2 regions of the Rhizobium sp. KDH_Rht_773_N genome follow, and region 1 is predicted to be linked to the other one. Evidence: riboswitches for the same ligand, from Rfam matches in the RefSeq annotation. Region 1 holds a riboswitch; the other holds the start of a gene.
What was found. Region 1 has a riboswitch for S-adenosylmethionine ahead of ACU8HS_RS06645 (O-succinylhomoserine sulfhydrylase). Riboswitches for the same ligand answer to the same signal wherever they lie in the genome.
Positions count from the first base shown of each region.

Region 1 (4,413 bases):
CTCGGCTTCAATTTCGCCGACAAGGACAATCCTTTTTATATGCTGATCGCCAATGCGAACTGGAAGTCGCTGGAAGAGGGCAAGCAGTATCCGATCGAATTCTATCTGGATCGGTCCAAGTGGAACGCCGACGCGACGGCCCTGGATTTCAACGGTATCAAGGCGCTCTGGATCAACTTCAAGGATACGAACCTGGTTGCCGATTTCGCACTCAGGCTGAGTTTTCGCGCCAATTTCAACGGCAAGCAGATCGTCTCCCTCAGCCTGAAGAATTCCGTCAAGGCGACCGATGAGATGCTCGCCTGTCAGCAGGCCGTCAACTCCGCCCTCGCCCAACAGCCGGCGCCGCCGCAATCGAAAGACCCGTTCGCGGCAAAGCCGGATACGCAGACCGCTTCCGATCCCTTTGAGCTGTAGAGCAATTCCAGCAAAAGCGTGAAACGGTCTTGCGTCCGGAATTGCTTGGAAACAACGAGATGGAGCCGCTGTCGGCTGGATCGACGCCGTTTGCGAAAACGGCGTCGCGCCTCAGTTGAGCACGCGCAGCAGGCCGGGCGAGTCCAGCGAGAAGGCGGGAATGTCCACGTCGAACAGCTCGCCTTCGTCCGTCTCCATCTGGTAGTGGCCGAACATCAGGCCGGACGGCGTATCGAGCGGGCAGCCGGAGGAATATTCGTAAGTATCGCCCGGCTGCAGCCGCGGCTGCTCGCCCACGACGCCGGGGCCGCTGACCTCGTCGATCTGCCCGTTCTGGTCGGTAATGTTCCAGTAACGGTTGACGAGGCGCACGGCGATGCCGGAATTGTTGCTGATGACGACGCGATAGCCCCAGACATAACGATCGTCGTCCGGATCGGATTGCTCCTCCAGATAAAACGGCTCGACAACGACTTCTATGTCTCGTGTGAGGGCGCGATACATGCCTTACACCTTAGTCAGTATATGTTACCCGTATCTTATAAGAGGCTTGCCCCGTCAAGAAACGGTACAGTGATCGCAGCCCCTCCACCCCCGGTTGGACCGCCTTTCGTTCATTAAGCCTAACTCTCAGTGTTAATTTCAAGGCAAATGCTACGGCCGCGGCGACTTCCGCGGCCGTAGCCTGCAGATCAGGCCGAAACCTTCGACAGCGCGCGGGCGAAATCCTCGATCAGGTCGTCCGTGTCTTCGATGCCGGCCGACAGGCGCACGGTGCCCGGCGAGATGCCGAGTTCGGCGCGGGCCTCGTCCGTCAGGTTCTTGTGCGTGGTCGTCGCCGGATGCGTGATCAGGCTCTTGGAATCGCCGAGATTGTTGGAAATCTTGACGATCTCCAGCGCGTTCTGCAGCGCAAATGCCGCTTCCTTGCCGCCCTTCAGCTCGAAACAGACGAGCGTGGAGCCGCCCGACATCTGCTTGGCGATGATGTCGGCCTGCGGATGGTCCTTGCGGCCGGGATAGATGACCCTGGCGACCTTGCCCTGGTCGGCCAGGAAATCGGCGATCTTGGCGGCGTTGCGCGTCTGCTGGGCGACGCGCAGCGGCAGCGTCTCGATGCCCTTCAGGAGCGTCCAGGCGTTGAAGGGCGACATGGCCGGGCCGGTATGGCGGAAATAGTCGTGCAGGTTCTCGTCGATCCATTCCTTGTCGGAAAGCACGACGCCGCCGAGGCAGCGGCCCTGGCCGTCAATATGCTTGGTGGCGGAATAGACGACGATATGGGCGCCGAGTTCCAGCGGCTTCTGGAAGAGGGGGGTGGCAAACACGTTGTCGACGACGACCTTGGCGCCGATCTGGTTGGCAAGCCAGGCGACGCCGGCAATATCGACCACTTCCAGCGTCGGGTTGGTCGGGCTTTCCAGGAAGAACACCTTGGTCTTCGGCGTAATCGCCTTTTCCCAGTTTTCGAGATAGCGGCCGTCCACCAGCGTGCAGTCGATGCCGTATTTCGGCGCCAGCGTCTCGACCACCCAGCGGCAGGAGCCGAAGAGGGCGCGCGCCGCAACGATATGGTCGCCGGCCTTCAGCTGGCAGAGGATGGCGGCGGTGACGGCGGCCATGCCGGAAGCGGTGGCGCGGGCGTCTTCGGCGCCTTCCAGCGCGCACATGCGCTTTTCGAACATGTCGTTGGTGGGGCTGCCGTAGCGGGCGTAGATGAAACCGTCCGTCTCGCCCTTGAAGCGCGCTTCGGCGGCTTCCGACGTATCGTAGACGAAGCCCTGCGTGAGATAGATTGCCTCGGACGTCTCGCCATACTGCGAGCGCAGCGTACCGCCATGGACGAGTTGGGTTGCCGGGCGCCAGGTCTTGCTCATGCCATCACCACTTTCAAACAACAAAAAAACCGGCCGCAAAAGCAGACCGGTTTCATACCCGGTCCTTTTAGCCACTTGTTTAACGTGGCTGCAAGCCGACCGGCCAAATCACCACGGGATAAATTTGCAATACTGCCGTTCTGTGCTTGCGTCAATTCCCCGACTTTGGTTTTGTCGGCACCAGATTATGGATGGAGCATGATGGCTCGCGAAACTGGAATTCTGGCCGACCGCGCGATTGCGGCGCTGTTTGAAACGGGGCGTCTGAAAAGCGAGCGCGAGCTCGACCGCGACCAGATCCAGCCCGCAAGCCTGGACCTGCGGCTGGGCGCCAAGGCTTTCCGCGTGCGCGCGAGCTTCATGCCCGGTCCCTCCCATCTCGTCTCCGACAAGCTCGACCGGCTGAGCCTGCACGTCATCGACTTGAGCGAAGGCGCGGTGCTGGAAACCGGCTGCGTCTATATCGTGCCGCTGATGGAACATCTCGACCTGCCGGCCGACATGTCGGCCTCGGCCAATCCGAAAAGCTCGACCGGCCGCCTCGATATCTTCACCCGCGTCATCACCGATTACGCGCAGGAATTCGACAAGATCCCGGCCGGTTATTGCGGCCCGCTCTATCTCGAAATCAGCCCGCGCACCTTCCCGATCGTCGTGCGCCGCGGCTCGCGCCTGTCGCAGATCCGTTTCCGCGTCGGCCAGTCGGTGCTCGGCGAGCCGGAGCTTTTGAAGCTGCACGAAACGGAAACGCTGGTCGCCTCAAAGCAACCCAATATTTCCGGCGGCGGCATTGCGCTGTCCATCGACCTGACGGGCGACAAGGACGGCCTGATCGGCTATCGCGGCAAGCACCACACCGCCGTCGTCGACGTCGACAAGAAGGCCCAGCACGATATCTACGATTTCTGGGAACCGCTCTACAGCCGCGGCCGCAACGAACTGATCCTCGACCCGGACGAGTTCTACATCCTCGTCTCGCGCGAGGCCGTGCACGTCCCCCCGCATTACGCGGCGGAAATGACCCCCTTCGACCCGCTCGTCGGCGAATTCCGCGTCCACTATGCCGGCTTCTTCGACCCCGGCTTCGGCCACGCGCCGGCCGGCGGGCGCGGCAGTCGCGCGGTGCTCGAAGTGCGCAGCCACGAAGTCCCCTTCATCCTCGAAGACGGCCAGATCGTCGGCCGCCTGATCTACGAGCACATGCAGGAACAGCCCGAAAGCCTCTACGGCTCCGGCCTCGGCTCCAACTATCAGGCCCAGGGCCTGAAGCTGTCGAAACATTTCCGCATCTGAAATGCGTCAATGCCGCGGCTTGACAGCGGCGGCCATCTGTTGGAAATCTCGCGCATCAGGCGGGTGTAGCTCAATGGTAGAGCAGCAGCTTCCCAAGCTGAATACGAGGGTTCGATTCCCTTCACCCGCTCCATTCACCTTTTCAAGGGGTTGGAGGAAGATTTGTCGGCGGATTTTCGGCCGGTTTTACAGGCAGTTTTACACTGGCATTGATTTGACTGATGATCGCCCGCGTTGCTGCGGACCTGTCAACTTACCTGCGAATGATCCCTCGCACCTCATCCTCGGAAATACCGGATTGGTGACCTGGCGGCACAAGAAGTGAAAGACATTCAGAAGGTTGTTGATGAATCCGGAAGGCCTATAGACGTTGTAGGTTCGGCGGCAAAAGGAGCGGGACGATCACCTGCGGAAAATTTGCCTTACGGTAAAGGTCCAAGAACAAAAAGCGACATAGACTATGTCACGACGCCCAGCAGTTTAGAGTATTACAAGGGTATGGATGGAAGGCTGCCAGGTCTTGATCCCAAAACTGGGATAGTTCCAGGCACCCGTAACCCTTATATCGGACCCTCTCTCCGCTTTGAGCCCGGTTCTCCGCCTCGTTTTGTACCAGGGCAATAGGATAATAATGAAACTATTTTGGATAGAATTTAAAAAAGGATCGACAGGAATGTTATTTCGATTGGGCTGCGGGATAAGTGCAGTTGACAAAGAGGATGCTTGGAAGGTGGTCAGAGAAAGCAAAACATTATCAACAATGATGGAAAATGTTTCATCTATAAAGGAGATAAAAGCGTCGGAGATAGAGAAAAACCATGTTTTG
Region 1 covers NZ_CM129525.1:1,295,636-1,300,048, reverse strand. Annotated here, with positions in the region: gene ACU8HS_RS06655 (hypothetical protein) at 1-417, shown strand, start outside; gene apaG (Co2+/Mg2+ efflux protein ApaG) at 529-921, opposite strand; gene ACU8HS_RS06645 (O-succinylhomoserine sulfhydrylase) at 1,110-2,294, opposite strand; SAM riboswitch at 2,341-2,419, opposite strand; gene ACU8HS_RS06640 (2'-deoxycytidine 5'-triphosphate deaminase) at 2,493-3,587, shown strand; tRNA gene ACU8HS_RS06635 (tRNA-Gly) at 3,647-3,720, shown strand; gene ACU8HS_RS06630 (hypothetical protein) at 4,219-4,413, shown strand, end outside.

Region 2 (4,413 bases), 690 kb from region 1:
GAAAAGGAGGAAAGCCGCCACAGCGACTGCTCCATCCGCTCCACCTTGCTGGAAACGAAGGTGCCGCTGCCGTGGCGAGACTCCAGCGCACCTGACGTCATGAGATCGCGATAGGCTGTCCGCACCGTCACGCGGCCGAGCTTGAGCGCTTCCGCCAGATCACGCTCGCCCGGCAGCGCGGCGCCGGGTTTCAGGAGACCTTCCTGAATGAGGCCCGTCAGGGCCTGCGCCAGCCGCTTGTAAAGCGGACCCGTTGCCGCCTCGTCGCGCAGCCCGCGGCCGTTCAGCTCTGCTATCAGACTGGTTCTATCCATGAGGATACAATAGAACCTATCTAGGACCATTCAGCAAGTCGGATTCGCTTCGCAGAAAGAAAAACCCTCGCGGGAAGGCCGCGAGGGTCATAGATCCCGAGAGCATGAGCGAGCTCAGCCCTTCGTGAAGATGTAGTCCGTTTCCTGCCGCAGCACTTCGCCCGGGCGCAGAACCGCGTTCGGAAAGCCCGCATGGTTGACGGCGTCGGGCCAGACCTGCGTTTCCAGGCAGAAGCCGGCGAAGGGGCCGTATTTACGGCCGTCTAGGCCCGGAACCGGAACACCGAGCTTGAAGCCGGCATAGAACTGAACGCCAGGCTCCGTCGTGCGCACTTCCAGCGAAACGCCGGAATGCAGACTGCGAGCAAGCACGACGGAACGTTTGGCCGTGCGCGCGTTCGAGAAGCAGAAATTATGGTCGTAAAGCGCCTGCTCCTGTCCGGAAAAACGCTTCATCGGCGCCATCGTCCGGAAATCGAACGCAGTGCCCTCGACCGGGCGGATCTCGCCGGTCGGTATCTGCTTCTCGTTGGTCGGCAGATAGTGGTCGGCGGCGATCATGATGTCATGCGCCAGCGCATCCTCCCGACCGTCGAGATTGAAATAGGAATGCTGGCAGACATTGGCGAGCGTCGGCTGGTCCGTCACCGTCTCGTAGTTGACGGAAAGCACGCCATTGCCATGCACATGATAGCTGGCCTGGATCGTGCAATTGCCGGGGTAGCCGGCGCGGCCATCGGGATCGACGATCTTCAGCACGACCCGGTCGGCCTCGTGTTCGACGATCGTCCAGACGAGCCTGCCGATATTGTTGCTGCCGCCATGAAGGTGCGTGACGCCCTTCTCGTTGAGCTCAAGCTGGTAGGCCTTGCCATCGAGCGTGAACTTGCCGTCGCCGATGCGGTTGGCACAGCGTCCCGGCGTTGCGCCGAAGAATGGCGAATGGTCGAGATAGCTGTCGAAATTCTCGAAGCCGAGCACCAGCGGCGCATCGTGCCCGTCGAGCCTGATATCCTGGATGACCGCGCCCCAGTTCAACACCTTGACCGTCAGTCCGCCGCCGCTGATGGCGACGCGATGAACGGTCTCTCCCTCTTTCGTCTGGCCGAAAACTTCCCGTTCCAACTTGTCCGCCATGATCGACGCTCACTCCGCCCCTGGGTTTCAGAAACCGGAACCTGCCCCCTTTCGCCGCAAACCGCAACCGGGCGGAACCGGAAAACAAAACGCCGTCGCAGAAATGCGACGGCGCCGTTCGCAAACCCGGCCGGTGACGCTCAGATGTCCGAACCGATCTCCTCGATATCATAGGGCGTCGTCTGATAGATCTCGTTGATCCAGTTGCCGAAAAGCAGATGCGCGTGGCTGCGCCAGCGGTTTTGCGGCGGAAGCGCCGGATCGTTATGCGGGAAGTAGTTATGCGGCATCTTGATCGGCACGCCGGCATTCACATCGCGGAAATATTCGTCCGAAAGCGACGTGGAATCATATTCGACGTGATTGAAGATATAGAGCCGCCGCCCCTTCGGCTCATGGACGAGACAGACACCCATCTCGCTCGATTCCATCAATATCTCAAGGCCATCGACCTTCTCGATATCGGCCCGGCGCACTTCGGTCCAGCGCGACACCGGAACCTCGAAATTGTCGGAGAAACCGTTGAGATAGACAGAGGAAGGCTTGAGGTTGCGGTGGCGGTAGACGCCGAAGGCCTTTTCCTTCAGCTCGTATTTCGGCACGCCGTGGAAATGATAGATTCCCGCCATCGCGCCCCAGCAGACGTTCATGGTTGAATGGACATTTGTCTGCGTCCAGTCGAAAATCTGCTGCATTTCCTTCCAATAGGTAACATCCTCGTAGGGCAGCGTCTCGATTGGCGCGCCCGTGATGATGAAGCCGTCAAACTTGCGGTGCTTCACTTCCTCCCAGGTCTGGTAGAAAGCAAGCAGGTGTTCTTCGGACGTATTCTTGGCCTTGTGATTGCCGACGCGGACAAGCGAGAATTCCACCTGCAGCGGCGAAGCGCCGACCAGGCGCGCCATCTGCACTTCGGTCTTGATCTTGTTCGGCATGAGGTTGAGCAGCCCGATCTGCAGCGGGCGGATATCCTGACGGATCGCCACCGTTTCGGTCATCACCCGCACGCCCTCGTTTACGAGGGTTTCGAAGGCGGGCAGCGTATCGGGGATCTTGATGGGCATTGCGGTCAACTCGATCAAAATAAAAAACCGGCGGCGAAAGAATCGCTACCGGTCCGCACGCGGCCCTTTAGCGACTTATTTAACGTGGCTGCAAGCCGGCCGGCCAAATCACCACGAGGCATCTTAATTAGCGCCAGTCCGCCCGCGAATCAACTGTCAATACGGACAGCTGCGCAAACCATCACGCTTTCTTTATGGGTGGTGGAATCTGTTGATGGACCAGTAACGTCCCCATGTTAATAATGGAGGATGGGCGATTTTGGAAAAAATAATGAAGAATGACGTCAACGGGAGGAAGGACATCCAGCGTCAGGACCGGGTGGGATACGATCTCAGCCTGACGTATCGGCTTGGGGTGATGTTCTCCGCATTCTGGAATTCGCAGGTTCGGGGCAAGGTCGTTGCGCTTGCGATCCTGCTTGTCGTCATCATCCTGGCGACTGCCTATGGACAGGTGATCCTCAACGAATGGAACGCCCCTTTCTACGATTCGCTGGAGCGTCGTGATCTCGGCGAGTTCTTCCGCCAGCTTGAAGTCTTCGCGATGATCGCCGGCGCGCTCTTGCTGCTCAACGTGCTGCAGGCATGGCTGAACCAGATGACGGCCCTCTATATGCGCGAAGGACTGTCGCGCGATCTCGTCGATCAGTGGCTGGAGCGCAAGCGCGCCCTCAAGCTCTCCACCATCGGCATCCTCGGCGTCAATCCCGACCAGCGCCTTCACGAGGATTCCCGCAATCTCGCCGAAAGCACCACCAACCTTGCCCTCGGCCTCCTGCAGTCGACCATCCTGCTCGTCAGCTTCATCGGTGTCCTGTGGGAGCTTTCGAGCGGCTTCATCTTCCGCATCAATGGCTACAGCTTCACCATCCCCGGCTACATGGTCTGGGCGGCAATCTTTTACGCCGCATCTGCCTCGGTCTTGAGCCAGGTCGTTGGCCGCAAGCTCGTCAAGCTCAATGCCGACCGGTTCTCGAAGGAAGCCGAGCTACGCTTCGCGCTGATGCACGCCAACGAGAACATGCCGGCGATCACGGTGGCGCGTGGCGAAGAGAACGAGCGCAAGCGCATCAACGGTGATATCACCAACGTTCTCTCGGTCATCAAGCGGCTTGCCATGGCCAATACCAACCTCACCTGGGTTTCGGCAGGTTACGGCTGGCTGGTCATCGTCATACCGATCATCGTCGCAGCACCCGCCTATTTTTCCGGCGGGCTGACCTTCGGCCAGCTGATGATGTCGGTCGGCGCCTTCAACCAGGTCAACACGGCGCTGCGCTGGTATGTCGCCAATTTCGGCCCGATCGCCGAATGGCGCGCGACACTGATGCGCGTCACCGATTTTCGCCAGGCGCTTCAGGACATGGACGATGGCTTCGAAGTAGAGGACGCCATCACCTATGAGGAAACGGCTTCCGATACGCTGACGCTGAAAGACATCGTTATCGTTGCCAAGCTTGGCGAGGATATCGACGAGTGCGGCGGCTTCCGCATGCGTGAGAACGACGTGACGATCAAGGCCGGCGAGAAGGTCATGATCAACGGCGATCACAGCGTGAACCGCCGCCTGCTCTTCCAGGCAATGGCCGGCCTCTGGCCCTCCGGTCACGGCACCATGGGCCTGCCGCCGATCAAGGATATGATGTTCATCCCGCAGCTTGCCTATGTCCCGGGCGGCACGCTGCGCGAGGCGATCGCTTTTCCCGAAAAGCCTGAAGCCTACGACACGGCCGCGGTCGAGGCCGCGCTTGAGGCTGCCGGCCTGCATTCGCTGGTCGCCCGGATCGACAACCGCGCGCGCTGGGATAAGCTTCTCGATGCCGATGAGCAGAAGGCGATCGGCTTTGCCCGCCTGCTTCTCGTCAAGCCGCGCTGGGCCGTTTTCGACGAAGTGCTCG
Region 2 covers NZ_CM129525.1:1,984,859-1,989,271, reverse strand. Annotated here, with positions in the region: gene ACU8HS_RS09970 (GntR family transcriptional regulator) at 1-314, opposite strand, end outside; gene ACU8HS_RS09965 (aldose epimerase family protein) at 429-1,451, opposite strand; gene metA (homoserine O-acetyltransferase MetA) at 1,592-2,515, opposite strand; SAM riboswitch at 2,563-2,640, opposite strand; gene ACU8HS_RS09955 (ABC transporter ATP-binding protein/permease) at 2,787-4,413, shown strand, end outside.
Region 2: another riboswitch for S-adenosylmethionine. It lies ahead of metA (homoserine O-acetyltransferase MetA); the one in region 1 lies ahead of ACU8HS_RS06645 (O-succinylhomoserine sulfhydrylase).